2 regions of the Marinobacter sp. SS13-12 genome follow, and region 1 is predicted to be linked to the other one. Evidence: riboswitches for the same ligand, from Rfam matches in the RefSeq annotation. Region 1 holds a riboswitch; the other holds the start of a gene.
What was found. Region 1 has a riboswitch for cobalamin ahead of QPL94_RS15860 (TonB-dependent receptor domain-containing protein). Riboswitches for the same ligand answer to the same signal wherever they lie in the genome.
Positions count from the first base shown of each region.

Region 2: it holds a riboswitch for cobalamin, as region 1 does, so the genes downstream of both, QPL94_RS02935 (ribonucleoside-diphosphate reductase subunit alpha) here and QPL94_RS15860 (TonB-dependent receptor domain-containing protein) in region 1, are expected to answer to the same signal.

Region 1 is NZ_JASSUA010000002.1:620,062-634,603, reverse strand. It holds gene QPL94_RS15890 (cobyric acid synthase) at 1-908, opposite strand, end outside; gene cobO (cob(I)yrinic acid a,c-diamide adenosyltransferase) at 922-1,533, opposite strand; gene QPL94_RS15880 (cobyrinic acid a,c-diamide synthase CobB) at 1,526-2,854, opposite strand; gene QPL94_RS15875 (ABC transporter ATP-binding protein) at 3,005-3,778, opposite strand; gene QPL94_RS15870 (FecCD family ABC transporter permease) at 3,778-4,731, opposite strand; gene QPL94_RS15865 (cobalamin-binding protein) at 4,765-5,664, opposite strand; gene QPL94_RS15860 (TonB-dependent receptor domain-containing protein) at 5,686-7,551, opposite strand; cobalamin riboswitch at 7,675-7,895, opposite strand; gene cobD (threonine-phosphate decarboxylase CobD) at 7,934-8,950, opposite strand; gene QPL94_RS15850 (cob(I)yrinic acid a,c-diamide adenosyltransferase) at 8,982-9,539, opposite strand; gene QPL94_RS15845 (methylmalonyl-CoA mutase family protein) at 9,582-11,279, opposite strand; gene meaB (methylmalonyl Co-A mutase-associated GTPase MeaB) at 11,266-12,246, opposite strand; gene QPL94_RS15835 (phenylacetate--CoA ligase family protein) at 12,247-13,668, opposite strand; gene QPL94_RS15830 (cobalamin B12-binding domain-containing protein) at 13,745-14,170, opposite strand; gene QPL94_RS15825 (GntR family transcriptional regulator) at 14,186-14,542, opposite strand, start outside.
Region 2 is NZ_JASSUA010000001.1:638,819-653,360, reverse strand. It holds gene QPL94_RS02970 (RNA polymerase sigma factor) at 1-155, opposite strand, end outside; gene QPL94_RS02965 (S8 family serine peptidase) at 268-1,599, shown strand; gene QPL94_RS02960 (surface lipoprotein assembly modifier) at 1,608-2,576, opposite strand; gene QPL94_RS02955 (hypothetical protein) at 2,642-3,145, opposite strand; gene QPL94_RS02950 (monovalent cation:proton antiporter-2 (CPA2) family protein) at 3,235-5,124, opposite strand; gene QPL94_RS02945 (Mut7-C RNAse domain-containing protein) at 5,147-5,659, opposite strand; gene QPL94_RS02940 (ribonucleotide-diphosphate reductase subunit beta) at 5,685-6,734, opposite strand; gene QPL94_RS02935 (ribonucleoside-diphosphate reductase subunit alpha) at 6,860-9,622, opposite strand; cobalamin riboswitch at 9,839-10,034, opposite strand; gene QPL94_RS02930 (DUF3047 domain-containing protein) at 10,109-10,840, shown strand; gene QPL94_RS02925 (substrate-binding periplasmic protein) at 10,837-11,688, opposite strand; gene nhaB (sodium/proton antiporter NhaB) at 11,799-13,304, opposite strand; gene QPL94_RS02915 (D-amino acid dehydrogenase) at 13,505-14,542, opposite strand, start outside.

The DNA of each region.
Region 1 (14,542 bases):
TGCAGGTCGTGACGGGTACTTTTACTACCGGGCAGAACGATCAGGTCCGCGGGCGGGATGGGCTGGTCCGGGCCGATGAATTGCAGGTTGACGCCGGGATGCAGCCGCAGGGGATCAAAGTCATTGTGATTGCTGATTCGCGGCAGTACCGGGACGATCACATTCAGCGCGCCGACTTCACTGCTTCCGCTGGTGCCCACACTGTCTTCAGCATCAATCACCAATCCGTGCAAGTATGGCAACACGCCGGCCACGGGTTTTCCGGTGCGCTCGGCCAGCCAGTCCAGGCCCGGTTCCAGCAGCGCTATGTCGCCGCGGAAGCGGTTGATGATAAAGCCCCTGGTGCGGGCCCGTTCGTTGTCGGAGATCAGTTCCAGGGTGCCTACCAGTTGCGCGAATACGCCGCCCTTGTCGATATCTCCGACTAACAGCACCGGGCAGTTCGCCGCCTCCGCAAACCCCATGTTGGCGATGTCGTTGGTGCGGAGATTGATCTCGGCGGGGCTGCCCGCGCCCTCAGCAATGATTACCTCGAAACGTGCGCTCAGATCCCGCCATGCATCCATTACCGAGGCCATCGCCTCCGACTTATAGGCGTGGTAGTCCAGCGCATCCATATTGCCATGGACTCTGCCCCGCAAGACCACCTGGGCACCACGGTCACTCTGGGGCTTGAGCAGCACCGGGTTCATGTCACTGTGGGGCTCCAGACCACAGGCCAGGGCCTGGAGCGCGGTGGAGCGGCCGATTTCACCGCCATCCACCGTAACTGCACTGTTCAGGGCCATGTTCTGGGGCTTGAACGGGGCCACGGAAACACCCTGCCGTGCCAGCCACCGGCACAGGGCAGCCACTACCGTGGTCTTGCCGGCGTCGGAGGTGGTGCCCTGTATCATCAGTGTGGTCATGGTTTCGGGCCTGTTACAGTTCTACGCCTTTCTGGGCTTTTACGCCCTGATCCTTGAAGGCGTGCTTGATCACAGCCATCTCCGTCACTGTGTCTGCCAGGTCCACCAGTTCCGCCGGCGCAGAGCGGCCGGTGATCACCACATGTTGCATCTCCGGCCGGCCCTGCAGGTCGTCCAGCACCCGGTCCAGGTCGATGTAGTCGTATTTCAGGGCGATATTGAGCTCGTCCAGCAGGATCAGGTCGTAACTTTCGTCCTTGAGCATGGCGCTGGCGATATCCCAGGCAGCGTTGGCGGCTTCCACATCCTGCTCCCGGCTCTTGGTTTCCCAGGTGTAGCCCTGGCCCATCACGTGGTAGTCCACGTTGGGCAGGTCCCGGAAGAAGGCTTCCTCGCCGGTGCTGAACGCACCCTTGATGAACTGGATGATGCCCACTTTCATGCCATGGCCCAAGGCCCGGGCCACCATGCCAAAGCCGGAGCTGCTCTTGCCCTTGCCAGGGCCGGTTAGAACCAGCAAGACACCCTGCTCTTTCTGGGCACGGGCGATGCGATCCTTCATGATCTTCTGTTTGGCTTCCATGCGGCGGGCATGGCGTTCGGGATTTTTTGCGCGTTCACGCATGGTCAGGCTCCTTGTCTGTGAGCGGGCGAATGACCTGCCCGCGAAAAATTCCGGCCACCAATTCAGGGGCAGACGGGAAATAACCATGGAAGTAGCTGGCCACTAATCCATTGTGGCTATACACCGGTTCCGCTTCCGTGCCGGCGATCTTCCGGGTTCTGGCCAGAGGCTGCCATTCCGTCTCCAGCCGGGAGTGATGATAGGTATGGCCCCGCAACTGCCCCTGTTCCGTGTTCAGGCTTTGCAGACCCAACGCCTGCAGACGGCCGGCCATGCTCGCCCGTCCCGGCATCAGCCCCAGCAGTTTGTGGGTCTGACCGTCGTGGTCCATCAGTTCTTCCACACAGACCATCAGGCCACCGCATTCCGCCAGCATGGGTTTACCGGCCTTGTAGTGGTTGCGAATAGCCTCCAGCATCGGCTGGTTGCTAGCCAGAGTCACGCCGTGCAGCTCCGGGTACCCGCCAGGCAGCCAGAGCGCATCGGCGTCCGGTAAGGTCGAATCCGCCAGCGGCGAGAAGAACGCAAGTTCTGCGCCCATGGCCCGCAACAGGTCCAGATTGGCTCGGTAGATAAAGCTGAATGCTGCATCCCGTGCGATGGCGATGCGAACACCATTCAATAACTGTGGCGGGAGCTCCGGCTTCTCAGCTTCCAGCGTAACCGGAAGCGGTAAACCATCCAGCCCGGCCTCAACCAGAACTTCAGCCGCCGCGTCCAGACGCTGGTCCAGATCACCCAGTTCCCCCGCCTGCACCAGCCCGAGGTGCCGGTCAGGAATATTCATAGCTTCATTGCGGGGAATCGCCCCCAACAGTTCAATGCCGTTCGGCAGGCTGTCCCGCAACATATCTCCATGGCGGGAACTGCCAATGCGGTTAGCGATCACCTGACGAACAGGCAAATCCGGGTCGAAACTTGCCAACCCCAGAGCTACTGCGCCGAACGTTTGAGCCATCCCCCGGGCATCAATCACCGGTAAAGCAGGAATACCCATGAGCTTGGCCAGGTCTGCACTGGAAGGGTCACCATCGAACAACCCCATGGAACCTTCCACCAGAATCAGGTCCGCGTCCTGCGCAGCTTCGACCAAACGCCAGCGACACTCTTCCTCTCCGGTCATCCACGGGTGCAACTGGTAAACAGGGTTGCCAGATGCGACTTCCAGCACCATGGGATCCAGATAGTCCGGCCCATGTTTGAATACCCGCACTTTACGCCCGGCATTCCGGTGCAGTCTCGCCAGGGCAGCGGTTACCATGGATTTCCCCTGACCAGAGCCGGGAGCGGTAATCATTGCGGCTGCTACGGTTGCCTTCATTAATGCCACCTTGTCCGAAAACATGGGAGTAGGCTGTGGCCGGGAACCCCCTTCCGGGACACGCTGTGAATACGTCCCTGTACGCTCGACAAAAACATCCATGTTTTTGACGGTCCCGGAAGGGGGTTCCCGACCACAGCTTCCAGCTTCTTACTGGGCCTTCTTGGGTACGAATAGTGGTGCACCATCCACCTCCACTGTCAGCAATTCCTGGTCGTAAAGTCTTTCAAGTGCGGCTGGCACGAGCATTTGCTTTGCTGGTCCCCAGCATGCTTCGCCATTGGGGAACAGTAATAACAGGTGATCACACCATCGGGCCGCCAGATTGAGATCATGTAGGCACATAAACACGGAGCGACCACTCCGGGCCTGCTCGGTCAGCAGCTGCAATACGGACACCTGATGATGAAGGTCCAGATGATTGGTTGGTTCATCCAATAGCCAGGTATCGGGTGCCTGTGTCAGGACTGTCGCAATAGCCACGCGCTGTCGCTCACCGCCGGACAGTGTGTTCACCAGGCGATCACTCAGGTGGGCGACATCCAGTTGCTCGAGGGCCTGCCGCGCATAGCGCTCATCATCTCCGGATTCCATCTGCCAGGGAGACAGCCACGGGTGGCGACCGATCAGGGCGGTTTCCATAACGGTGGCAGGAAAACCGTCCTGCCTCTCCTGGAACACCAGGCCCAATTGCCTCGAAATCTGCCGGCGCTTGAGCTCACTCAGCGCATTATCCCCAAGGCAAACTGTCCCATGACGCGGTTCCAGCAGGCCGGCAAGGGTATGCAGCAAGGTCGTCTTGCCAGCACCATTCGGGCCCAGCACACCCCACATCTGCCCGGGCTCTATGGTGAAATTCAGCGCCTTGCCGTCCTCCCGCCCGGGAATATCGATTATCAGCTCTCGTGCCTGTAACGGGTTCATCAGCGGCTCCGGTACAGCAGGTAAAGGAACGTTGGCACACCAAGCAAAGCCGTAATCACCCCTACCGGCAATTGCTCCGGCGCGATAACCACTCGCGCCAGGGTATCCGCCAACACCAGCAGTGTGCCACCAGCCAGGGCGCAGGCGGGCAGGATCAGGCGCTGGTCGTTACCCAGCACCAGCCGCAACATATGAGGCACCACCAGGCCCACAAATCCGATGCTGCCAGCCATGGTCACCGCGGTGGCGGTGAGCAGACTGGCGAGGATATAGATCGTCCACTCCAATGGCCGCACTGAGACCCCGAGGGCGGCAGCCTGCATAGGGCCGCGGGCCAGTACGTTAAGACTGCGACCCAGTGGCACCACCAGCAAGCAGACCAGAAAAAGGAGCGCCAGCGCCGGCCAGGGTGAGCGCGCGTAGGACACGTCTCCCATCAGCCAGTACAGCATGCCGGGCAGGCGCTGGGCCGGGCTGATGGCCAACATCAGGGTAATCACCGCACCCCAGCCGGCAGCGACAACCACTCCGGTCAGCAGCAAACGCGACGGCGTCCAGCTGCCGGTACCGTGAGCAAGACCGAACACCATTAAGGTAGCCAGCATGGCACCGGCAAACGCCGAACCGGAAACGATCAATCCACCCAGGCCCGCCAGCATCGCCAACAGCGCACCCACAGCAGCGCCGCCAGAAAGGCCGAGCACATAGGGGTCTGCCAGTGGATTGCGAAGGAGCACCTGCATCAGCGCCCCGGCCACCGCCAGAAGACCTCCGGTGGCAAAAGCTGCGAGTGTTCGGGGAAGGCGCAGCTCCAACACCAGGGTTTGCTGCAGATTGCTCCCTTCACCCAAGATAACTGCAGCGACCTCTCCGGGAGTCACACTGACACTGCCAATGCCCACAGACAGCACCATGGCAATCAGGCTGACAAGAGCCAGAATCACAAGCGGCATGGTCAAGGGCCTGCTCACGAGAGTGGCCCCTGATTAACGTTTGGCACGGGCATCATCCAGTCTCTCGCAAAACAGTTGTGAGCCCTCCAGCATACGCGGCGTCGGGCGCTGGACCAGCGATGGAGGTATGAAGTAAAGATTGTCCCTGGCTGTGGCATCGATACCGGGAAAAGCTTCCCACCGGCTCAGCCAGTGCCGGTTTTCTTCGCCCATTCCCCCGGCCAGGATGGCTTCGGGGTTGGCGCCGATCACCGCCTCGGCACTGATTCTGGGCACCAGGCGATCGAGGTTGCCAAACACGTTCACTCCACCGCACAGGGTAATAACCTTGCCGATCAGGTGCTCGTCATTCACGGTCATCAACGGTTCGTCCCAGACCTGGTAAAATACCGATACCGTTTCGGCATCCCGGTACTGGCGTTCGAGTGCGGCAATGCCCTGGCGGAACCGGTCAGCTTCGGCAAAGCCCTTCTCTTCGGTGCTGGCCAGGCGCGAGAGCCGTTCAATCGTGTGGGATACCCCCTCAAAGCTACGGGGTTCTATGGAAAAGACTGGCAGACCCAGATCCTTTAACGCCTCAATCTGTTCCGGCGGGTTACCGGTTACCCAGCCGATTACCAGGTCTGGCTGCAGCTTCATCAGGCGTTCCAGGTCCAAGCGGGTATGACTGCCCACCGACGGAACATCTTTCGCCTGTTCCGGATAGTCGCTGAAAGCGACCACGGCCACGACCTTGTCACCGGCACCAGCCGCCCAAACCAGTTCGGTGGCGCCGGGAGATAAGGCCGCAATCCGGGCAGCTGGCTGCCCAAGGCATACTTCCTCGCCGATATCGTCCGTTGCGCACACCTGCGCCGCCTGCAGTGGAACTTGCCAAACTGCCAGGAGGGCGGTCAGAAACACTATCAGGTGCCGTATTGCCGAACGATTCATGCGTCGACTCCTGTGGAGCACTTAATAAAAGTCATGACGTATCGACAGGAAACCTGCGGTACCGGCAGCCACGTACTCGGCACCATCAAAACGGAGCGCTGTTGAGTATTGTTTGTCCGTCACATTCTGAAGAGTGAGGTGGGCGTTCCAGTCCCTGGCAAACTCCCAGCCGGCGCGGAGGTTAAGGGTCACATAACCCGGCAGCCGCTCTTCGTTTTCCGAGTCGTCATAGCGATAGCCGCTGGCCAGAATGGTGCCGCCAAAAGACCAGGCTCCAAGTGTCCTGTCCACATCCACGCGCAGAGACTGGTGGCTGCGGCGTCGCAGACGGTTATCGGTTTCCTGGTCGCGGGGATCCATCAGGGTCAGATTCACAGCCAGATCCCAGTCGTTGGCACGGACGCCCGTGCCCATCTCGAACCCCCGGATGCGGGCTTCATTAACATTGACCGGTCGAAGATCGCCACCCTCGGATTGGAGATCAATAAGATCCTCAACATCCAGTTGGTAGATTGCAGCATCCCAGTACCAGATTTCATAGCGGCCACTGAAACCGAGCTCGAACGAACTCCCCTCCTCAGGCTTGAGGTTCGGATTGCCGGCGTAACTACCACCAAAACTGTAGGTTTCCAGCGGATAGTAAAGATCGTTGAAAGTGGGCGCCCGGAACGACGTGCCATAACTCACCCTGACACGATGTGAACGGTCAAAAGAATGACCGAAGGCTACTCCGCCGGTTTCCTGGCGACCATAGGCCTCGTTATCATCGCCGCGTAACGACAACTGCAAGTCCGACGGTCCGAAGTTCAGGCGCAGTTGGCCAAACAGGGCAGCGTTGATGCGACTGTCTTCTTCAAAGTCCGTGGAACTGGCCACCTCGTCAGATTGCAGCTCGCCACCGAGTGCGAGTTCATGAACCCCGGTCGTGAAGGTGTTTTCCCAACGTGCTGTACGGGTTTTGGTATTGAAGAAGGAATCGCCAGCCTCGCGGAAATTGTCCTGCTCATCGGCGGATTCCGACAACTGAATGGAGCTGTTCCAGTAGTCGCTGACCGGGGCGTCCAGCTGGAAGCCAACAGTCCGAATCAGGAAATCGGTATCGCCACCATCAAATTCGGTGTTCCCTTCGGAATGCATCATCACCGCACTGGCTTCGCCCCCACCGGGGAGTTCGTGGACAATGCGACCGACACCGGCGGTGTTGCGAAATCCCTTGTCTTCGCCGTCTTCCACAATCTCGGTGCCGTCAGTTTCCCTATGCAGGCCACTGATGCTGTAACGGGTTGAATCCGAGCTTGCCGACGCTCCGGCACTGGCCTTCTGAGTATTGAAGTTACCTGCACCGGCCTCCACCCAGCCTTTGCTGCCTCGCTCAGGGTCCAGGGTGAACGCCTGGATCACACCTCCCACGGCGTCGGCGCCATAGAGTGCGCTTCGCGGGCCTCGTACAACCTCAACTCGCTCCACCAGTTCCATGGGAAAATACTGCCAGGGCGCACCCCCACTGGTGGCCGAGCGAAGGCGCACTCCATCTACCAGAAAGACGGTTGAGTCGTTGGTGGTGCCTCGTGTATAGACACTTGTATTCTTGCCGTAGGAGCCGTTGGTGACGACATCAATGCCAGGCTGCCCGGTCAGAAGATCCTTGAACTCCGAAGTTTCCTGCTGGCGAATGGTTTTTTCATCCAGCACAGTGACAGAGGACAGGCTTTCCCCCACCGTTCGCGGGCCAAGTGTGGCCGTCACAACAATGGGGTCGAGCTCCGGCGCAGCCCTCTCTTCGTTGGCTAACGCTTTAGAAACTGGCAGGAACACTAAGGGGAGGCCGGACAACAGGACCGGCATGGTCTTCGAAAAACCCATAATCAGCACTCGCTTGTAAACCATGCGCACCCGCATGGTGTTTATTATGTTGCGGAGCTCGAGAGTGAGACTGGGGGGAGGCAGGATACGAGTCAGTGTACAGGTGTGAAGCCGACACAACTCACCCACCGCCGTCGCCCTCCGCAACTTCCGGTGTGTATTCAGGCCGGTCTCCGGGCTTGCGAGTGGATCAGCCTTTGAGGCGTATCCGGGGCAATCACCTTCCCATGCATTACGCACAGTGGCTTTTATGATTGCCTTTAGCTCGCTTACCGTTGCGGGGGCAGCGTCGGACTTTAACCGACTTCCCGTTTTAAGCTTTTCTGCGGCGATACCGCGAAAAAGCGTTACCTGAATACGGTATACCTTTTTTCGGTGGTCAAACTATCAGCCCCTCAGGGCTAAATCAATAAACATCCTTTAAATACATTGCCCGATCAAAACGCGCCCAATCCGGCTCGGAACCAGGCAATCCAAACCTCAGCGCCGCGGGATTTTCAAACTCCCGGACCAGAATTCCCTCTCGCGCAAGCGCGGCTGCTATATCCGCTGCCCTGCTGTGCCGTATGTACCGGAACAACGCGGTGCCAGTAGAATGCTCCAGGCCATGGTACGCCAGGCACTCCGACAGCCGCCGGCTCTCACTGTGCAACCGCTCGGCGGTTGCGGCCCGCCACTGGTGGTCTGCCAGCGCTTTACCCATGACAAAACGTGCGGGCCCACTGACCGACCAGGGCCCCAGCGTGGCCGCCAGCATACCTATAATATCCGGGTCGCCGACAACAGCCCCGGCCCTGAGACCCGCCAGGCCGAAAAACTTGCCCAGGGACCTCATCATTACGAGGCCGGGCTGACCAGTCGCAAAGCCCACGCTGAGTTCCGGCGTGGCATCCATGAACGCCTCATCAACGATCAGCCAGCCGCCGCGGCATTGAAGACGGTCATGCCAGTTCAACAGCCGCTGAGGCTCAATGGTCTGGCCCGTCGGGTTGTTGGGGTTGATGCAGACCAGCACGTCCAGTTCATCAAGCCAACTCTCGTCATTGCTGGCAAACTGCTCGCTACCAATTTCCGTGACCCGGTGGCCGGCAGAGGCCCAACAGTGCCCGTGCTCCTGGTAACCCGGCGAAGGCACGCCTACCTGGCACGGTGAGCGCAAACGGGGCAATGCCATGATCGCTGCCTGGCTGCCGGCAACCGGAATACCAGCCGAGGAATCGGGCGCACCGACCCACTGTCTTATGCGCTGTTCCAGACCATCATCAGGCTCCGGCAATCGACGCCACACGTCCCCGGGAATCGCCGGAACGGACCACCCCTGCGGATTGATGCCGGTGGAGAGGTCCAGCCATTGTTCCAGCGGGATTTCCCACTTTCGCGCAGCAGCGCGAAGCCGGCCGCCATGCTCCGGAGCCGGCATCATGATTCGTCAGAGCCTCCGTCGCAGTCCGACATCATTCCCCGGGCACCCAGAGCACGTCATCTTTTCCCTTGCCATTGGCATGTCGGGCAAGCACGAAAAGCAGGTCAGACAGGCGGTTCATGTACTCCAGCACCGACTGGCTGATCTCTTGGTCTTTCTTCAACTGAACGATGATCCGCTCGGCCCGGCGGGCTACTGTCCGGGCATGGTGAAGGTGCGTTGCGGCGGGGTTACCCGCCGGGAGAATAAACGAACGCAGGGACGGAATGTCTGCGTTGAACTTGTCAATTTCCTGCTCAAGTTCCAGGGTCTTGGCTTCGGCGAGCCTCAGCGGTGGGTATTTCGGGTTTTCCGCAAACGGCGTGCACAGATCCGCACCCACATCGAACAGATCGTTCTGGATGCGCGCCAGTATGCCATCCAGCTCCTCGTCCACATGCAGCCGCGCCAGGCCAATAACGGCATTGGCCTCATCCACCGTGCCGTAGGCTTCCACACGCAGATCGTGCTTGGCAACACGGCTGCCATCGCCGAGGCCGGTATCGCCTTTATCTCCGGTTTTCGTATAGATCTTGGTGAGCCTGACCATTCATTTCTCCCGTGAACCGCTTCAGTCAGTGTATGAAGCCGGTCAGATTACAGGTTTTTCGCGATAGGTTCCCCAGATGCCTTTCAGGGTTTCAACAATGTCACCCATCGAAGCGCCCTCTCTGACCAACTCAATGGTGAGAGGCATCAGGTTTACCGATTCATCCTCGGCCTGCTCTTTTAGCTGCTTGAGCATGCTCTGGACCTTTTCCTCGTCGCGATTGTTCTTGACCTTGTTCAGGCGTTCAATCTGACGGCGCTCTGTTTCCGGATCGTGGGGATGGGTTTCGATTTCAACATCCTCTTCCTCCTGGACGAACATATTGACGCCGATAACCGGTCTTTCGCCACTGGCCTTGCGCAGCGCGAAATCATAGGCCGAGTCGGAAATGCCTCTCTGGAAGTAACCATCGTCGATACACTGGAGCGTGCCGCCGAGTTCTTCAACCTCATCGAGGATCTTCCAGGCTTCCCGCTCAATCTCGTCGGTGAGGCTTTCCACGTAGTAGGAACCGCCCAACGGGTCTACAACCTGGGTGATGTTGGTCTCGTAGGCGATGATCTGCTGGGTACGCAGGGCAATCCGCATTGCTTCCTCGGTGGGTATGGCGAAGGCCTCGTCCATGCCATTGGTATGCAGCGATTGCGCGCCGCCCAGCACGGCAGAGAGCGCCTGCAGCGCAGTACGGATCGGGTTGATCGTGTACTGCGGTTTGGTCAGGGTTGCCGCTGCAGTCTGCGCGTGGAAACGTAGCCGGCTGGCCGCGGGGTTCGTGGCACCGAATTTTTCCCGCATGATCTTGGCGTAAATTCGCCTGGCGGCCCGGAATTTGGCAATTTCCTCGAAGAAGTCCGCCTGGCTCACGAAGAAGAAAGAGAGTCGGGGCCCGAACTCGTTAACGTCCACCCCTGCATCGATTGCCGTCTTGACGTACTCCATGGTGGTGGCCATGGTGTACGCCACTTCCTGGACAGCGGTCGAGCCGGCTTCCGATATGTGATAACCGGAGATATTGATGGCGTTGTACCGCTTCATGTTCTCGGATCCGTACTGGATACAGTCACGGACCAGGCGAACAGACGGCCGCACCGGGAAGATCCATTCCTTCTGGGCGATGTACTCCTTGAGAATGTCGTTCTGGATGGTGCCCGACAGATCATTGAGGTCATAGCCACGCTGCTGTGCCAGCGCAATGTACATGGCGTAGAGGATCCATGCCGACGGATTGATCGTCATGGAGACGGATATCTTGGTCAGATCGATGTCGTCGAACAGCTCCTCCATATCCGCCAGCGTATCGATGGCGACACCCTCACGGCCCACTTCACCCTGACTCATCGGGTGGCTGGAGTCATATCCCATCAGTGTGGGCATATCGAAATCGATCGACAGGCCGGTCTGGCCCTGGGCGATAAGGTACTTGAAACGCCCATTGGTTTCCCTGGCGGTACCGAAGCCCGCAATCTGGCGCATGGTCCAGTTCCGGCCGCGATACATCGTGGGGTATGGACCCCGGGTGAACGGGTATTGGCCGGGAAAGCCAATGTCCTCGAACGGGGTATTCTTCAGATCCAGCGGCGTGTAAGTGCGCTTGGTGGGCATACCGGAGGCGGTGGTGTACTCGGACTGGCTCTCCGGCGCCCGCTTGATAAATGATTCAACTTCGTTCTTTTCCCACTCGTTGAACTCTTTTTCAATGTGCTTGAGTGCAGCGGGGTCATACTGGTCAGTGCGATTCATGAATCGTCTCCTTCATGGCTTTTAACAAGGTCACCGCTGCGCCATGGGGATCCAGTTCGCGTTGGGTAACCTTCTTGAGCAGCTCTTCGGTTTGCGACCTGCTGTCACGTGCAAAATTGTCCCGGACGATTTCTTCGGCGACTTTCACTACCCGGGTTAACGCAATCTGGCGTCGCCTTTCGGTAATTTCGCCACTTCGTTCCAGATGCTCCGCATGGCGATCAATCGCGGCCATCAACTCGCCGAAACCGGTGTGCTTTTCAGAACTGGTGGGCACCACCGGCACCCGCCAGACATCCTTACCGGGCTCAAGACTCATCATCAGCATGGCCTTGAGTTCCTGGATGGTCTTGTTGGAGTCCGGTCGGTCGGCTTTGCTCACAACATGGACATCGGCAATTTCCAGCACCCCTGCCTTGATGGCCTGAACGTCGTCACCCAGTCCAGGCGCATTGACCACCACGGTAGTGTGAGCTGCACGCACGATATCGACTTCGTCCTGGCCCACCCCGACGGTTTCGATCAACACCACGTCGAACCCGCCCGCATCCAGGAGGTCGACCGCATCAAGAGCCGGTCTGGCCAGGCCACCCAGGGTACCCCGGGTGGCCATGCTGCGGATGAAGACGCCAGGGTCGGATACCAGGTCGCCCATGCGTATGCGATCCCCGAGGATGGCGCCGCCGGAAAACGGGCTTGAGGGGTCAATGGCCACAACGCCCACCGTCCGGCCACTTTTCCGGTACTCGTGAACCAGTTGTGTAACAAGGGTGGACTTCCCTGCCCCCGGCACGCCGGTAATGCCCACCACATGGGCGCGGCCGGTGCTCTTGTACAGTTCGGCCAGTGCCTGGCGAACGTCGGGGTCACCGCCGCTTTCAACCCGGGTAATAAGCCTGGCGATGGCGCGGAGGTGTCCCTCCCGAACCCGTTCAGCCAGCTCCATCGAGGGTATGCGGTTAATCATTCAACCACCCCGCTTCTGGTTGAGGCTCTGGTACAGATCTCTGTCGTCAACGACACGCTGAGCCTTGAAGTCGGTGCGCGGGAAGGTCTCCGGCTCGACCATGACGACCCTTGCCCGAACACCCAGCACCCGGCTGAGCTCGGCCTCCACCCTTTCTCCCATCGCCTTGACCGCATCCGGGCCCTTGTTCGCGGTCTCCTGGTCGAATTCTGCCTGGACTGCCAGCTCATCCATGGAGCCGCCCCGTGAGATGATGATTCGGTGCTCACCGCCATAGCCGGCGAGGCCCTCGAGAACTTCAGCGATGGCGCTGGGGTAGACGTTTTCACCACGGATCTGGAACATGTCGTCGATCCGCCCGTAGATACCTTTGGGCAGTCGTGGATAGGTTCGTCCGCACGGGTTGTCTTCCATCACCCAATGGGTCAGGTCGCCGGAGACCATGCGGATCATCGGTTGGGAAGTCCGCTCGAGGTGGGTATAGATCGGAGTGCCCTGCTCGCCGTAGGGAACACGACGATTGGTATTCGGGTCTGCGACTTCGGTGTAGACAATGTCCTGCCACAGCAGCATGCCCTCGGTGTCGGCGCTGCCGGAGGCATGCATCCAAGGGGTCAGTTCGGCCATGGTTCCGCAATCAACCACCTTGGCACCGTAGATATCCTGGATCTTGTCCCGGATGGACGGAATGGATCCGCCCGGCTCACCGGAAAAGAACAGCACCTTGATACCGAACTCTTTGGGGTCAACCCCTTCCTCACGAGCGACTTCCGCCAGCCTCAGCGCATAGGAAGGTGTGGAGTAGAGCCCGGCGGGCTTCATCATACCCAGCCAGGTAACGGCTCGTGCCGTCATCCCGGGAGCGCCAGCGCCAAAGGGAAACGCCTTGCAGCCCAATCTTTCGGCACCGATCAGCGCACCCCAGGACCCCATATAGAGACTGAGGATAGCGGCCACAAACACCGTGTCTCCCGGCCGCAGGCCCATACCCCACATGATCCGGGCATGGTTGTTGGCGATGGTGTCCCAGTCACGGCGGGAAATACCAAAGGCGGTGGGCCGGCCGGTTGTTCCGGAGGTGCCATGGATATGATGGATATCGCTTTCAGGGCAGCAGAGATAATCCCCGAAGGGCGGATTTTTTGCCTGGGAATCACGCAGTTCCTGTTTGGTGACGACAGGCACTTCTTCGAAGTCTGCAAGGGTGCGGATGTCTTTGGCCTTTATACCGGCCTCGTCCCACTTGCGCTGGTAAAAGGGCGAGTGGTCGTAGGCATAGGCCATCACGTCGCGGATGCGCGCAACGATCAGCTCATCCCGCTTTTCCGGGTCCATCGTTTCCCGGTCGCGGAACCAGTAAGGGCTGTTCGGGTCCGGAAAATAGTCTTTGTTGTAATTGGGGGGAAAATTCCACTCTTCCATCGGAGACTCCTGATATTGTTATTGGTTGTCGTCTGAGGAAACCTGTCATGGCCGCCCGGCCGGCATGGCACCGGACTTATCGGGCACCACGGTCAGCAACCAGTTGCCGGAACGAATCAATGATTTCCTGGGGAGGAGTGTCCTGTAACAGAATCTTGTGGACGCCCATCTGGTAGAGCTCTTTGACATCGTCATCCGGGATAACACCACCACCGGCAACGATCATGTCTTCCGCTTCCTTCGCTTTCAGGAGCTCCAGAACTTTGGGGAAAATGTGCATGTGCGCGCCCGAGAGCAGGCTGATGCCCAGGATATCCACGTCTTCCTGGATAGCGGCATCGACGACTTCTTCCGGTGTGCGATGCAGCCCGGTATAGACCACATCCATGCCAGCATCCCGGAGCGCACGCGCAACCACTTTTATGCCCCGGTCATGACCATCCAGACCGATTTTGGCCAACATTACCCGAATCACAGTTGCGTTGTTGTCATTGTTTTGCATCGTATTCTCCTTGGATTATGTGATTGCGCTGCCGCTTCTTTTCAAAGGTTCACGGGAGCCCTGTATTTCTTGCTGAAGCCATTTTGATGCAGTCTCCACATGCTGCCTCGCAAGCGTTTCAGCGTTCTGCACGTCGCCGGCCAACACCGCATTGAGTATTGCCTCGTGCTCTTCCCAAATCTGTTGCTGGTTTTTCTCAACAATGAGAATGTCGCTCATCACTCGTCTTACGTGGTTCCAGTGGGCTTCCATCGAATCCAGGATGAAGGTGTTACCTGCCAGTTCGTAGATGAAACCGTGAAAGCGCATATCAGCGTCGATAAGAGCGGGAAGGTCATGGGCCTTCCCCGCTGCGAACCCTTCCGCAATAAT
Region 2 (14,542 bases), on a different contig from region 1:
TCGGCATCGTCCGGCATGTCCCGGGTCAGCAACCGCTCTACCGTGTTCTGTAGCAGATCGTCAGCGTCGGCCATGGAGCCGGTCAGTGAGTAGGCAAACCGACGGAGCCTGGGTAAAAGTTCGGTAATTTCCTGTTGCATAGCCTTCTTTTTCAAGACGTGTTACCAGTCAAACGGGCTGGCAACCGGTTTATTCCATGAACAGAGGAATTTTTTCCCAACCCGGCCGTTATATCGTATGAAACACACCTGAATCCGGACTGGCACGATGAAACCTTTTTTCAAGACACGCTTGTTCCCTGTTCTCGCCCTGTGCTCACTCTCGTCACCGGTAATGGCGCTGGGCGGCGGCCTCGCAGACCACCCGGCAGCCCCCATCACCCGCCAGGTGGAGCAGAAAGCCGGGCGGATGATAGAGCGGGCCATGGACCGGCACCTTGAGAAACAGGTCGAGGCACGGGCCGACACCACCAGGCAACAACTTGCAGAACTGCCCGCGGCACTCCCAGTACACACGACCGTTGGGCACAAAGCGTTCAATGATGTCGTCCTGGACGATGGCTTTCGCGCTGTGGAGCGCCAGTGGCTGGTCACAGGAACCCGTTCGGAACTCGCAAGTCTCGGCCGGCGGGGAATCACGATTCTGGAACGTCGCGAGCTGTCCGGATTGGGGATGACCGTCGTCCGCTTTCAGGTCACAACCGAGCTGGATTCCCGTACCGCCCTGGAAACCGCATTACCGCAACTGGCAGACCGGCTGGACCGGAACCATGTTTTCGCGCCTCAGGCTGAAAACGGGGCAATCGCTTCAAAGACGGGAATTCCGCAGTGGCGCAGTCTCTGTACCACTCCGGTTCGCGTTGGCATGGTGGACACCGCGATTGCCACAGACCATCCGGTGTTCAGCAATGCGCGGATAATACAGCAGCGCTTTCTGGAACTGGCGGAGTCGGACGGGCAACTCAACGAGCCGAATGCTCATGGCACCGCCGTCGCCAGCCTGATGGTGGGTAGCCGTAAGGATCAATGGCCCGCCAGGCTGCCAGGGGCAACGGTCTACAACGCCTCGGTATTCTATGATCGCAACCGTAGCCTCTCCGGTGCCACCCTCGGGCATCTGCTGGAAGGTCTGAACTGGCTGGCCGGTCAGGATCTATCGGTCATCAACATCAGCCTCACAGGCCCGGAAAACCGGCTTCTTGCGACGGCAGTCAACAGCCTGCGGAATCAGGGCATCCTGCTGGTGGCGGCCGTGGGCAATCAGGGGCCTGCCACCCCGCCGTTATATCCGGCTGCTTATGGGGGTGTGGTCGGCGTGACGGCGGTGGACGCGTCAGGTGAACTGTACCGATGGGCCAACAGGGGAAAACAGGTGATGTTTGCCGGCCCCGGGGTTTCCGTTCCGGTTGCGCATCCTGAACGCGGCATGGCGGCCGACAGTGGCACCTCGCTGGCGGCACCGGTCATTGCGGCTGCGCTTGCCTGCCGGCGTGTCGATTACCCGGACGACCAGGCTATAGAAGCCCTGATCGACGAAGCCCGGGATCTTGGCGAACGGGGCCATGACTCCCGTTTTGGTCATGGCTTTATCGACTTGTAAGGTTGTGGTCAGAATCCCGCCCTGAGCGTAACCCCGGCCACGGCCTTGTCGTAGTCTGCGGAGTCCACATTGGAGGTGTACTTGCCCCACGAGATGCTGGGCTCAACGCTGAACACGTCATTGAGGCCGATCCGCCAGCTCGCCTCCAGAATACGCGCCTTGTCCGCCCGTTGGCTGGTCGAACGCTCTGTCAGGTCACCGGTCAGGGGGTCGTTAAACAGCGGGTCCGAGCTGGTTACCGTCAGCTCGTCGTACTCGCGGTCTTCGTAGCGCCCGCCGAACCGTAGCCGGTTATCCTCGCCAGCCAGGGTGAATGTGTGCACCAGTGCAACCCGGACACGCATCAGGTCATTGTTGTAGGCATCTGCCTCTGCATCTTCGCGGTCTGCATCGAGCCCGACCACCAGGTGGCTTTGGGCCTGGTTGAAGAAGAAAAACGAATCCAGGCTGACACCACGAATGTCGGCGTCCCGCGCATCGCTGTCATCAAAGTCCTTGCGCTTGTCCTGCAGGCTGGCCAGCAGATAAACGTCCTCCCCGATCAGACTGCCCAGGTAGACGCTGGCGCGGCTGAAATCCAGGAACGGGTCTGACCCAAGTGTGGCGTGGGAATAGTGATAACTGGTGCCAATGGTGACCGGGTCAAAGTCATAACTGATGTCTGCCGATAGCAGATGAATATCCTGGTCGAACTGGTCGAGGCTCTGGTATCGCCTGCCCGACAGGGAATAACCCAGGGTGATGTTCAGGGGCTCCGTGGGTTTCAGCACTCCTTCCAGGCCGGCATCAAAAACCCGGGCCTCATCGCTTTTATCAGTAGAAGTGTTGAGTTCATCCACGGTCACATTGCTGTCGTGTTCGAAACCGCCTTCAAGGTGGCCGTTCACCCGGGCATCTTCTGCCGCCTGTGCCACCAGGGATGGCATGGCCAGACCCAGTGCCAGCGGTAACGTCAAAATGCGTGGAATCGAATGCATGTCTGCTCCTTGTTGGCTGCAAAAGAAGGCCGGGCGCTGTGGCCCGGCCGGTCTGGCGTGAATTGTTACAGCGCACCACCACTGGAACCCCGTACGGTTCCCCTGACGGTGTTCTGCACTTCACTCCTGACGCTGTCAGAAACAGACGTGCCGATTTGCTGATTGGTTTCAGCCCGAACCTCGGCATTTCGGGCCTTGTTCATGCGCTCCTGCGCCTGCTGGCGCTTTTCACCAGCCCTGTCAGCGGCCGCTTCAGCGGAGGCAGTAGCGGTACCACGCACCTTCTGGCCGGTTTCAACACCGGCGCTCACCGCCTTGTCAGCATTCTGGCGGGCCTCGGCACTCACTGCCTCGCCCTGGTCAGTGGCCTCGTCACGGGCCGCCTCACCGTTGGCGCTGCCTCGAGCGTTCGCCGACGCACCGCCATTGGCCGAAACACCATTGCGGGTGCTGGCCTCGGCGCTCATGTTGGCTTCGGCCTCCGCATTTGCATTGGCGGAGCCTTCAGCGGCCAGGGCGCCAGTGGAAAGAATGGAGCAGATTGCGAGAGTCAGTAGCTGCTTTTTCATGGTTACGTCCTCCTGTTGTTACCCGTTTCGGGTGGCTTTCATCAGGAGGACGGTTGGGGACGGGATTTATTCCTTGCTGATCCCTGGATTTATTCTCCGGTCTTCGGAGGCGACCACAGCGGAACGTCCTCCTTACTTGGTGGCTGCCAGTCCTGTTGCATGACGTGACCCAGGGTATCTTCCAGTTTCATGAACAATTCGCTGTAACGGGGACTGAAACGGATTCCCTCTTCAATGTCCTTCCAGGCATCGAACAAATCATCCTCGTGGGCCTTTTCATTATTGATAAAGGCCCAGGTCATCTGCCGTGCCCGCAACGGGTGCACGCCGAACGCGGTCAGGGCATGGCCGCCCAGCTCCAGGGCGGAATGATAGGTTTCGCTGACCACATCATCGGCGCCGGCCTGGCGCAACTGATAGCCATGGCCTCTGTCAAAGGCCCGGGCCAGCACCCAGACACCGGGGTAGTGTTGCTTGACGTGGTGAACAAGAGCCACTGCCCGGTCCCGGTCGTCTATGGCCACTACCAGCAGGCGCGCATTGGCGATGCCCGCGGTCTCAAGCAGCCCCACTCGGCTGGCATCACCGAAGTAACTCTTGATATTGATGCGGCGCAGGTTTTCAATCTGGTCAAGGGCCAGGTCCAGGGCCACGATAGGTACCTTACTGGCACGCAACAACCGGCATACGATCTGCCCAAAACGCCCGACACCAGCGATGATTACCGGGGCCTGTTCCTCGATGGTATCCGCTTCCCGCTGCTCATTCCGGGCGTCACGGTATCGTGGCAAAACCAGCCGGTCATAGGCGATGAACAATAGCGGCGTGAGGAACATGGACAGCGCCACCACCAGGGCCAGTACCTGGGCGATATCCGCCGGGATAACCCGGTTCTGCATACTGTAGGTCAGCAACACAAAACCGAATTCGCCGGCCTGGGCAAGGCCCAGGGTAAACAGCCAGCCATCCCGGCCGCGTAGCCCGAACAGCAGCGCCAGAATCAACAGCACGGCGGCCTTCACCACGATCACCACCAGCCCGAGGGTCAGAACCGTGCCCCACTGCGCCGCCAGCACCTCGAAATTGATACCGGCACCCACGGTGATAAAGAACAACCCCAGCAACAGTCCCTTGAAGGGTTCGATGTTGGCCTCCAGCTCGTGACGGAATTCGCTGTTCGCCAGCACCACACCTGCCAGGAAAGCGCCGAGGGCTGGCGACAGGTTGACCACACTCATTAACGCAGCGATGCCAATCACCAGCATCAGGGCTGTGGCCGTAAACACCTCACGCATACCGGACTGCACCACGTAACGGAACAGCGGTCGACTCAGGTAGTGACCACCGACGATTACCGTGGCCACTGCGCTGATCACCACCAACGCATGGGCCCAGCCCGGCAGGTCCGCCACCAGGCTGAAAGCGCTGTGGGAATCCGCTTCGGATGCGCCAACTGCCGCCAGGCCGGTCACCGCCAGCAGGGGAATGACGGCGAGCATGGGAATAACGGCGATATCCTGGAACAACAGCACCGAGAAGGCGCCACGGCCTCCCTCTGTCTTGCTGAGACCCTTCTCGTTCAGGGTTTGCAGGACAATGGCGGTGGAAGACAGGGAAAAGATCAGGCCCACTGCAATGGTGGTTTGCCAGGGCAACCCCAACCACCAGGCGATGGCCATACCGGCGCCAGAAGTCAGCACCACTTGCAGGCCACCAAGCCCGAGCAAACGGACACGCATGGCCCAGAGGGATTTCGGGTCCAGCTCCATACCCACCAGAAACAGCATCATCACCACGCCAAACTCGGCGAAGTGCTGAATGGTGGCGGTTTCCTGCCCCACCAGCCCGGTCACAGGCCCAATCACCACACCAGCGACCAGATAGCCAAGCACAGACCCGAGCCCCAGACGTTTTGCCATCGGCACGGCAATAACCGCAGCGGTCAGATAGATAAACGCCTGGATAAAGTATTCAGTCATTCCGCTTCGTCCTTACGTATGATCAATGTGCGTCCCGCCAGGAGTTCATCGCTTCCAGCCTGCTGCGCATACGCCGCACGTGACTTCCTTCCCAGTAAAGCTGACGGCAGGTGGCACATGCCCAAACCACCTCGTTGCTTACCCCGCGCACCCCCGGGTGAAAGAGCTGTCTCTCCAGCTCGCTGGCGGTGTGCAGCGGGGTATTGCAAGTTTTACAGCGGCTGAACGGAGCCAAACACCAATCCAGATTCAGCCGCAGAGTCAGCTCCTTCAGCCGGGCCTGGTCATCCGGACCCGACAGATACAGCACATAGAAAGGCGCGCAGACAAACTCCAGCAGGTCCGCATCCGCGGTTACCAGCCATCGCTGCTCAGCGCGGGAGCGATCCACCAAATGCCTGTCTGGCGAGCCCGGGGCTGGCAAGGAGGTGTCGTACCCGGCTACCCGCAGCCACTGCGCCACGTTGATCAACATCTCGTCACACAGAAAGCGCAATGGCGCCAGCGAACACAAGCTGCCTTCAATCAACTTCATACCATTCTGGCCGGACCCTTACCGGCTACCACTCCAGTTGCGCCCCGGTCTGGTACTCGATCACCCGGGTTTCAAAGAAGTTCTTCTCCTTACGCATGGTAGCCTGCTCATCCAGCCAGGGCGACACGTTCTTTGCCCCCGGGAACGGCTCCTCCAGGCCCACCGTTCTGGCACGGCGGTTGGCCACGAAGCGGAACTGTTCGCTGTGGTACTCGGCGGAGTAGCCGAGGATGGGGTCGCGCAGAATGTAGTTGGCGTAGGCGGTTTCGGCGGCATCGGACTCGTCCCACATGTCTCTGACGGCTTTCGGATCGAGTGTGATGTTTTCCTCTTCGAGGATCTGGTTGACCACTTTCAGACCGAAGGAAAAGTGCATGGCCTCGTCCCGCAGGATGTACTGCAGCTGCTCGCCAGTGCCCCGCATCAGGCCCCGGCGCTGCAGGGCGAAGATGGGGCTGAAGCCGTTGTAGAACCAGGCGCCTTCGAAGACCGCTGCGAAGAACAGGTAAGACATGATGAATTCCTGCAGGTCGTCCCGGTTGCGCAGGTTCAGGTCGGAGCGCATGGCGGCGTCCAGGCGGCGGTTGGCCATCTGGATCTTGCCGTTGATGGCGGGCACCACGCGGTAGCGATTGTAGATTTCGCTCTGGTCGAGGTTGAGAGTTTCGATGCAGTGCTGGTAGGCCCAGGTGTGCATGGCTTCCTCATACACCTGCCGCGCCTGGTAGATCTGCAGCTCCGGCGCGCTCATTTTCTCCATCACCGCCAGGCCGATGTTGCGCATGGCGAGGATGTCGGAGGTGGTGAGGTAGGCCAGCACGTTTTCATACACGTGCTTCTCCGGCGCGGACAGGCGGTGGTGATAGTCGTGGACGTCCTGGGCCATGTTGACGTCCAGCGGCGTCCAGTGGTTCTTGTTGGCGTTCATGAAGTACTCCCAGGCCCAGGGGTACTTGAACGGCGCCAGTTGGTTGATGTCGGTTTCGCCGTTGACCACTCGTTTGTCGTCGGCATTGACGGGGGCCGGGCCTTGGGGGGTGGTTTGGGTGGTTGGTTCGTCGTCCCAGTTGAGCATGTGATTACCTCTGAATTTGGTTTTCGTAGGTCAGATTAGCAAAGCGTAATCCGACACTGGAATATGCGCTGGCTCTGTTGTCGGATTACGCTTCGCTAATCCGACCTACGGGTGCGCCCTGTGGGTTACTGGCAGGCTTCGCAATCCGGCTCGTCAATACTGCACACCTGCGGCTGCGGCGCCGCTACCGGGGCGGTCTTTTCTGCGCCGGTGGCGCCCAACGAGCGCAGGTAATAGGTGGTCTTCAGGCCCCTTTCCCAGGCCAGCTGATACAGCGCATCCAGCTTCCTGCCACTGGGTTCGGCCATGTAGAGATTCAGGCTCTGGGCCTGGTCGAGCCATTTCTGGCGTCTTGCGGCGGCTTCCACCAGCCATCGGGGGTCGATTTCGAACGCGGTGGCGTAGCGGGCTTTCAGTTCATCGGGAATGCGGTCGATCTGCTGCACGCTGCCGTCGAAGTATTTGAGGTCGTTGACCATCACGTTGTCCCACAGGTCTCCGGCCTTGAGGTCACGCACCAGGGAAGGGTTCACCACGGTGAACTCGCCGGAGAGGTTCGATTTCACGAACAGGTTCTGGTACGCCGGTTCGATCGACTGGGACACCCCCACGATGTTGGAGATGGTCGCCGTCGGTGCAATGGCCATGACATTGCTGTTGCGCATGCCGTTCCTGGCAATCAGCTCCCGCACCGGGGCCCAGTCCAGGCGGCTGTCGGTGTTAAGACTCAGATCCCCGTCACGGCGGTTTTGTTTCAGCAGGTTGATGGAATCGATGGGCAGGATGCCTTGTTGCCAGAGCGAGCCTTCGTAGGTCTCATAGGCACCACGTTCGCCCGCCAGGGTTGCGGAGGCGCGAATGGCGAAGTAACTGATCTGTTCCATGGCCACGTCGGCAAATTCCACCGCTTCCGGGCTGGTGTAGGGCAGGTTGAGCTGATAAAGCGCGTCCTGGAAGCCCATCAGCCCCAGGCCCACCGGGCGGTGCTTGAGGTTGGAGTTCCTGGCCTGGGGTACGGCGTAGTAGTTGATGTCGACAACGTTGTCGAGCATGCGCACCGCGGTGTTCACCGTGCGTTCCAGGCGCTGCACGTCCAGCTCGCCATCACGGATATGGGCGGCGAGGTTGATGGAGCCCAGGTTGCACACGGCGATTTCGTCAGCGCTGGTGTTCAGGGTGATTTCGGTACACAGGTTCGAGCTGTGTACCACACCCTGATGCTGCTGGGGCGAGCGCAGGTTGCAGGGGTCTTTGAAGGTGATCCAGGGGTGGCCGGTCTCGAACAGCACGGTCAGCATCTTGCGCCAGAGCTGTTTGGCGGGAATGGTCTTGAACAGTTTGATTCTGCCCTGCTCCGCCAGCGCTTCGTAGTGCTCGTAGCGCTCGCGGAAGGCGTTGCCATACAGATCGTGAAGATCCGGCACGTCGCTGGGGGAGAACAGGGTCCAGTCTTTGTCTTCGCGCATGCGCTCGATGAGCAGGTCTGGCACCCAGTTGGCGGTGTTCATGTCGTGGGTACGGCGGCGTTCGTCGCCGGTGTTCTTGCGCAGCTCCAGGAACTCCTCGATATCCAGGTGCCAGCTTTCCAGATAGGCGCACACCGCGCCCTTGCGTTTGCCGCCCTGGTTCACCGCCACGGCAGTGTCGTTGACCACTTTCAGGAATGGCACCACGCCCTGGCTGCTGCCGTTGGTGCCTTTGATGTGGGAGCCCATGGCGCGAACCGGAGTCCAGTCATTGCCAAGGCCGCCGGCCCATTTCGACAGCATGGCGTTGTCGCGGATGGCGCCGTAGATATCTTCCAGGTCGTCCTGCACGGTGGTGAGATAACAGGAGGAAAGCTGGGAATGCTGTGTGCCGCTGTTGAACAGGGTTGGCGTGGAAGCCATGTAATCAAAGGAAGACAACAGGTCATAGAAGTCGATGGCGCGGGCATTCGGATCGTCCTCCTTCAGGGCCAGGCCCATGGCAACGCGCATGAAGAACACCTGGGGCAGTTCCAGCCGGGCGTCGTTCCGTTTCACGAAGTAGCGGTCGTAGAGGGTCTGCAGACCAAGGAAACCGAACTGGTCGTCCCGCTCCGGCTGGAGGGCAGCGCCCAGTCGTTTCAGATCAAACGTCGCCATGGCCTCGTCCAGCAGCTCATAGCGGATGCCCTGGTCGATAAACGCGCTCAGGGCCTGTGGATAAATCTCTGCCAGCGGCAGACTGGCAGGCAGGTCCAGGACGGTGGCAGTTTCCAGCCGCAGTTGTTCCAGCAGCAGGCGAGCGGTCACCGTGCTGTAGTCCGGCTCCTGCTCAATGCGGCCGCGGGCGGTCATGATCAGGGCGGAGATGACTTCTTTCTCGGCAATGCCGTCGTACAGGTTCCGCAGCGCTCCTTCCACCAGGGATTCGCCGTTAATACCCTCCAATCCCCGGCTGGCGTGTTTCACCTGGGCTTTCATCAGCCCCAGGTCCAGCGCTGCCACTTCCCCGTTGGCTTTTTTTACCGTCAACGTGGGGTGGGCTTCCACCGGTGCCAGGCTGGCACGCTCCTGGGCATGGGCTTCGCGGTAGAGTACGTAGGCGCGGGCAACTTTCTGTTCCTCCGCCCGCATCAATGCCAGTTCTACCTGGTCCTGGATGTCTTCGATGTGCACCTTGCCGCCCGCTTTCAGGCGGCGGCTGATGGCCTGGATAACCTGCCGGGTGACACGCTCCACGGCATCGTGGATACGGGCTGAGCCGGCGGCTTCGTCACCTTCCACGGCAAGGAAAGCCTTGGTGACGGCCACGCTGATTTTGGCAGGATCAAATCCAACCAGGGTTCCGTTGCGTTTAATAACCTGCAGGGAGGCGGTGCTGGATGTGGCTGATTGGCCGGGCTCGGCCAGGGAGGTGGACATGTCGGTTCTCCTGAATACGCGTTGTTTCCATGTCCTTCGCGCAGGCAGAGAGAATCGGAGGGTCCGGCCGTAAACCCATGACAACGTAGGTCGGATTAGGCGAAGCCGTAATCCGACAACCTGGTAAACGCTTGTTTCATTGTCGGATTACGCTTCGCTAATCCGACCTACAGGGGCGACCTACGGTTTTACGATTCTGCTCACCCTATACGCGAAGGTGCAGTTGTATCCCTGGCAGGTCTTCGGACTCAGGGGCGTGAACCGTGTGGTTCGGCCTTGCGTGGCGACTTCCCGGTGTTAACCAGTGTCTTTGTGCCACGCTTGTTCCCCAATACCGCTGCGCGTCAGTTCCGGATTCTCACCGGATTCCCGGTACCATATCTGGTACTTAACCAAGGACAAAAACACTATATACAGTAATATCAATGACGACAAGGCACTTTTTTACCGGTTGCCGGTCAGTAATCGGAACCTCGGGAGGGCACCATGAACCACGCATGCAGATACTTACTGGCATCCCTGATCCTGTCCATGTCGCTGGCGCAGGTGCACGCGGACAACGCGGACAACTCGCTGATAACACCATTTTCTGAGATGACGTCTCTGGAGGATGGCTGGGAGCCGCTGGAATTTCCCAATATCGACCGCCACAGCCGCTACCAGCTGGTTGACGACAACGGCAAACAGGTTGTCGAAGCGACCACCGATAACAGCGCCTCCGGGCTCATTGCTCGCGTATCGGTGGAACCCGGGGACTCGCTGATCCTGCGCTGGCGCTGGAAGGTGTCGAATGTGTTTGAGCAGGGCGACGCCCGCAGAAAGGACGGTGATGACTACCCCGCCCGCATCTACGTGGCGTTTGAATTCGAGCCCGAAGAAGCCGGCTTTTTTGAGCGCGCCAGGCGCAAGGCGGTGGAGGTGGTGTTCGGTGAGGAACTACCGGGCAACGCCCTGAACTATATCTGGGCCAATCGGTTGCCGGTGGGAGAGATCGTCGCCAACCCCTTCACCGATACCACGATGATGGTGGCGGTGAGTTCCGGGGCGGACACTACCGGCAGTTGGGTCACCGTGGAGCGGGATATTGTGGCGGATTATAAAGCTGCCTTTGGCCGCAAACCACCCAAGCTGGTGGGGGTCGCCATCATGTCGGATTCCGACAACACCGGGGGATCCGCTACTGCCAGGTACGGCGACGTTCAGTTAGTCAGGCCCTAAAGCAGATCGGCCAGTCCCGGAAGCAGAAACCCTTCGCTCAAAACCCTGGGTTGCGGTACCTCACCGCGTTCTGCAAGGCGCAGGTAAGCATCGTCAAACTCGTTCCGCAACTGAGCGCTTCTCGGATTAGCCAGCGAGAACACCCAGGCAGCATTCCGGGTGCGCACAGGATACTCGCGAATACCACGGATCGGGAACTCCTCCAGCACGACGTTTACCGGGTCCTGATAATCCAGCAGATAGTCGCCCCGCCCGCGGTTCAGCATTGCCACGGCAGCCTGGTGGTTGGGGGCCTCGGTGATCGATATTCCAGGAGTGCGTGCCAGACGGTCAGCAAGGCCACCATAGGTGTAGCCGGAAATAAGAATCAGGGTCTTGTCCTTCAGATCATTGAAGTGCGAAACCGGCGGCATACTTCCTATTCCCCAGGCGCTGAGCTGGAACGGCAGCGGGCTTACAAAACTCTCCAGAACTTCGCCTTCAAGGGCAGGAACGTCGGTAACGCCGGGCCAGATGTCGATGCCGCCCGTGCGCAGGTAATAATAGGCGCGACTCACCGGAAGGTACCGGAAATTCACATCGTATCCTGCTTCGTCGGCCACACGGCGAGTCAGATCGATAAACACGCCTTCGGCACGGCCATCGATACCCTCATAAGCCAGGGGAGGCACATCCACGTAACCCACTATCAGGGTGTCGCGGGTCGGCTGGGCCTGAGCAGGGCCGGCAAGAACAGCGAGGCAAAGGGAAACCAATAATGCAAAGGCCAATGGGCGGACAATCGAATCCTCCCCGCAATACAGGAAATCGCAGGAAAGCCTGGTCCGAATTCTGGCTGTTATTGTCATCGTTGCCGCTGGCCATTGTCTTGTTACCACTCTAAAAAGAGTAACAGACCTGCACAGGAATGCACTGTCCGCAAGGCAACAATTTCCGCCAGCACGAGCGTCGGCTGACTCTAAACCAGGTTGACAACGCTGAACAGGCCTACAGCACCCATCACTATCGTGTAGGGAAATGCCATGATCACCATCCGCCCGTAGGATAAACGCACCAGAGGCGCAATGGCAGACGTCAGCAGGAACAGGAACGCCGCCTGTCCGTTAGGCGTGGCGACACTGGGCAGATTGGTACCCGTGTTAATAGCAATGGCCAGTTCCTGGAAGTGCTCGTAGTCGATACTGCCGGCATCCAGTGCCTGTTTGATTTCACTGATGTACACCGTAGCCACGAACACGTTGTCGCTGATCATCGACAGCAATCCGTTGGCAATAAAGAACATGCCCGGCTGCTGATCCTTTGGCAGGCTGAGTACAAAATCGATGATCGGCTTGAACAGGTGCTGTTCGTGAATGACGGCGACGATGGCAAAAAACACCACCAGCAGCGAGGTAAAGGGCAGGGATTCCTGGAATGCCTTGCCGATCTGATGCTCGTCGGTAACACCGGTGAACGAGGTGATAAGGATGATCACCAGAAGACCAATCAGCCCCACCTCCGCCAGGTGGAAGGCCAGGCCGATAACCAGAATCAGTGCAGCCATTGCCTGCACCCACAATGCAGCCTGGTCGGCCTTGGTCCGCTTGGTACGTTCGTTGTCGGCAAATTCCTCCAGCACCTGGCGCACCGGTTTCGGCAGGCGGGCGCCATAGCCAAACCAGCGCAGTTTTTCCAGCGCCCAGCAAGTAGTCAGACCTGCAGCCAGCACCGGCAGGCTGACCGGCGCCATATGCAAAAAGAAGCTGGCAAAGTCCCAGCCCACTACCTTGGCGATCAACAGGTTCTGGGGCTCGCCCACCATGGTGGCCACCCCGCCCAGCGCGGTGCCGATGGCACCGTGCATCAGCAGACTGCGCAGGAATGCCCGGAACCTGTCCAGGTCTTCGCGATGCAGCTCAATCACCTGTTCATCGCTGTTGGCGTTATGGTCCTTGTGTTGGTAGCCCTTGCCCGATGCTACCTTGTGGTACACCGAATAGAAGCCGACGGCGACGCTGATGATCACGGCGGTAACGGTCAGCGCGTCCAGGAATGCCGAAAGCAGGGCGGCAGCGGCACAGAACAGCAATGAAAGCGCAGATTTCGAGCGCACGCCCACCAATATCTGGGTAAAGGTCACCAGCAGCAGCTCTTTCATGAAGTAGATACCCGCCACCATGAACATCAGCAGCAGGATAACCGGGAAGTTCACCAGTACTTCGTGGTACACCGCGTCCGCCGTGGTCATACCGATCAGCAGGGCTTCGGTCGCCAGCAGGCCACCCGGTAACAGGGGATAGCACTTCAGCGCCATGGCCAGGGTAAATATGAATTCGCCCACCAGAAGCCAGCCAGCTACGGCTGGTCCAAGAGTCCATAGAATCAGGGGATTGGCAATCAGGAAAAGGATGATGACCTGTTTGTACCAGGCGGGTGCATTACCCAGGAAGTTGTGGGTAAAACCAGAGAAAACGGTAGTGGGCATTGCAGGAATCTTCTGAGTCAACGGGCGAGTGACAGTATGTGGTAACCGGCCCCTATCTTCCTTGATATTTACGTACCCGGTAATCCATCTAAGGTACCGGGTAGGTGACTATTTGGTCTTACACGCGACAAGGAAGAGCAGCCGAACGACCACCCCAAAAAGTTTCGTAATATTACTAAAAGACAGAGCCTTGAGCGACTTTATTTTCCAGCAACGGCTTCGGCCAGCATCTCGGCTGTAATCGCCGAGAGGGTCCAACCCAGGTGGCCGTGTCCGGTGTTATAGAATACCGTAGGCAACCGGCCTGGCCCGACCCGTGGCATCATGTTGGGAAGCATGGGGCGCAACCCCGCCCAGGGCACCACGCGCCGGGTACAGACGCCGGGGAAACACTGCTCTACCCAGCGGGTGAGCGGCCGAATCCGGTCATCCCGGATATCGCGATTATAACCACTGAATTCTGCTGTACCCGCGACACGAAAACGGTCATCACCCAGCCGGCTGGTGACGATCTTGGTGGCGTCATCCAGCAGACTGACGCTCGGTGCCGCAGCCTGAGAGGCCTCGTCGTCCAGCTCAACGGTAATGGAATAGCCTTTGACCGGGTAAATATTGACGCGATCACCCAGCTTCGCCGCCAGCGCCCGACTGCCCACACCGGCACAGATCACCACGCCATCGTAGGTGTCACGGGTTTGCTGTTCGCCGTCATGGGAGGTTACCCAGGCACTGGATTGATCGGCACTGAGTTCGGTCACGGAGTGCCCATAGAAGGTCTTGACCCCGAGGCGCTGGATCGCATCTGCCAGCCCGTTGGTAAACTTGTGGATATCACCGGTTGAATCGCTCTCGGTAAAAAAACCACCGTAATAGCGGCCCGCCAGCGTCGGTTCGATCGAGCTCATCTCATCAGGAGTGACCGCCCGGCGTTCAAGGCCGCCGGCGGCCAGCAGTTTCGAGACATTGGCAGCGTGGTCGAAGCCGGCCTTGTCCCGATAGATATGCAGGATTCCCTGCTTTTTCAGGTCAAAGTCGATACCTTCCTCTTGCGCCCATGCAAACAGGTAATCACGGGCGGCGATCGCCATGCGAGCCGTTTCGGTGGTGTTCTTCTCGTACTGGGGAATCGCGGCAATAAACTCGGCAAACCAGCTCAGTTTGTGCCAGGAAGGTTTGGGGTTCACCAATAACGGCGCATCACGGCGGAACATCCACTTCATACCCTTGATCAGGGTCTG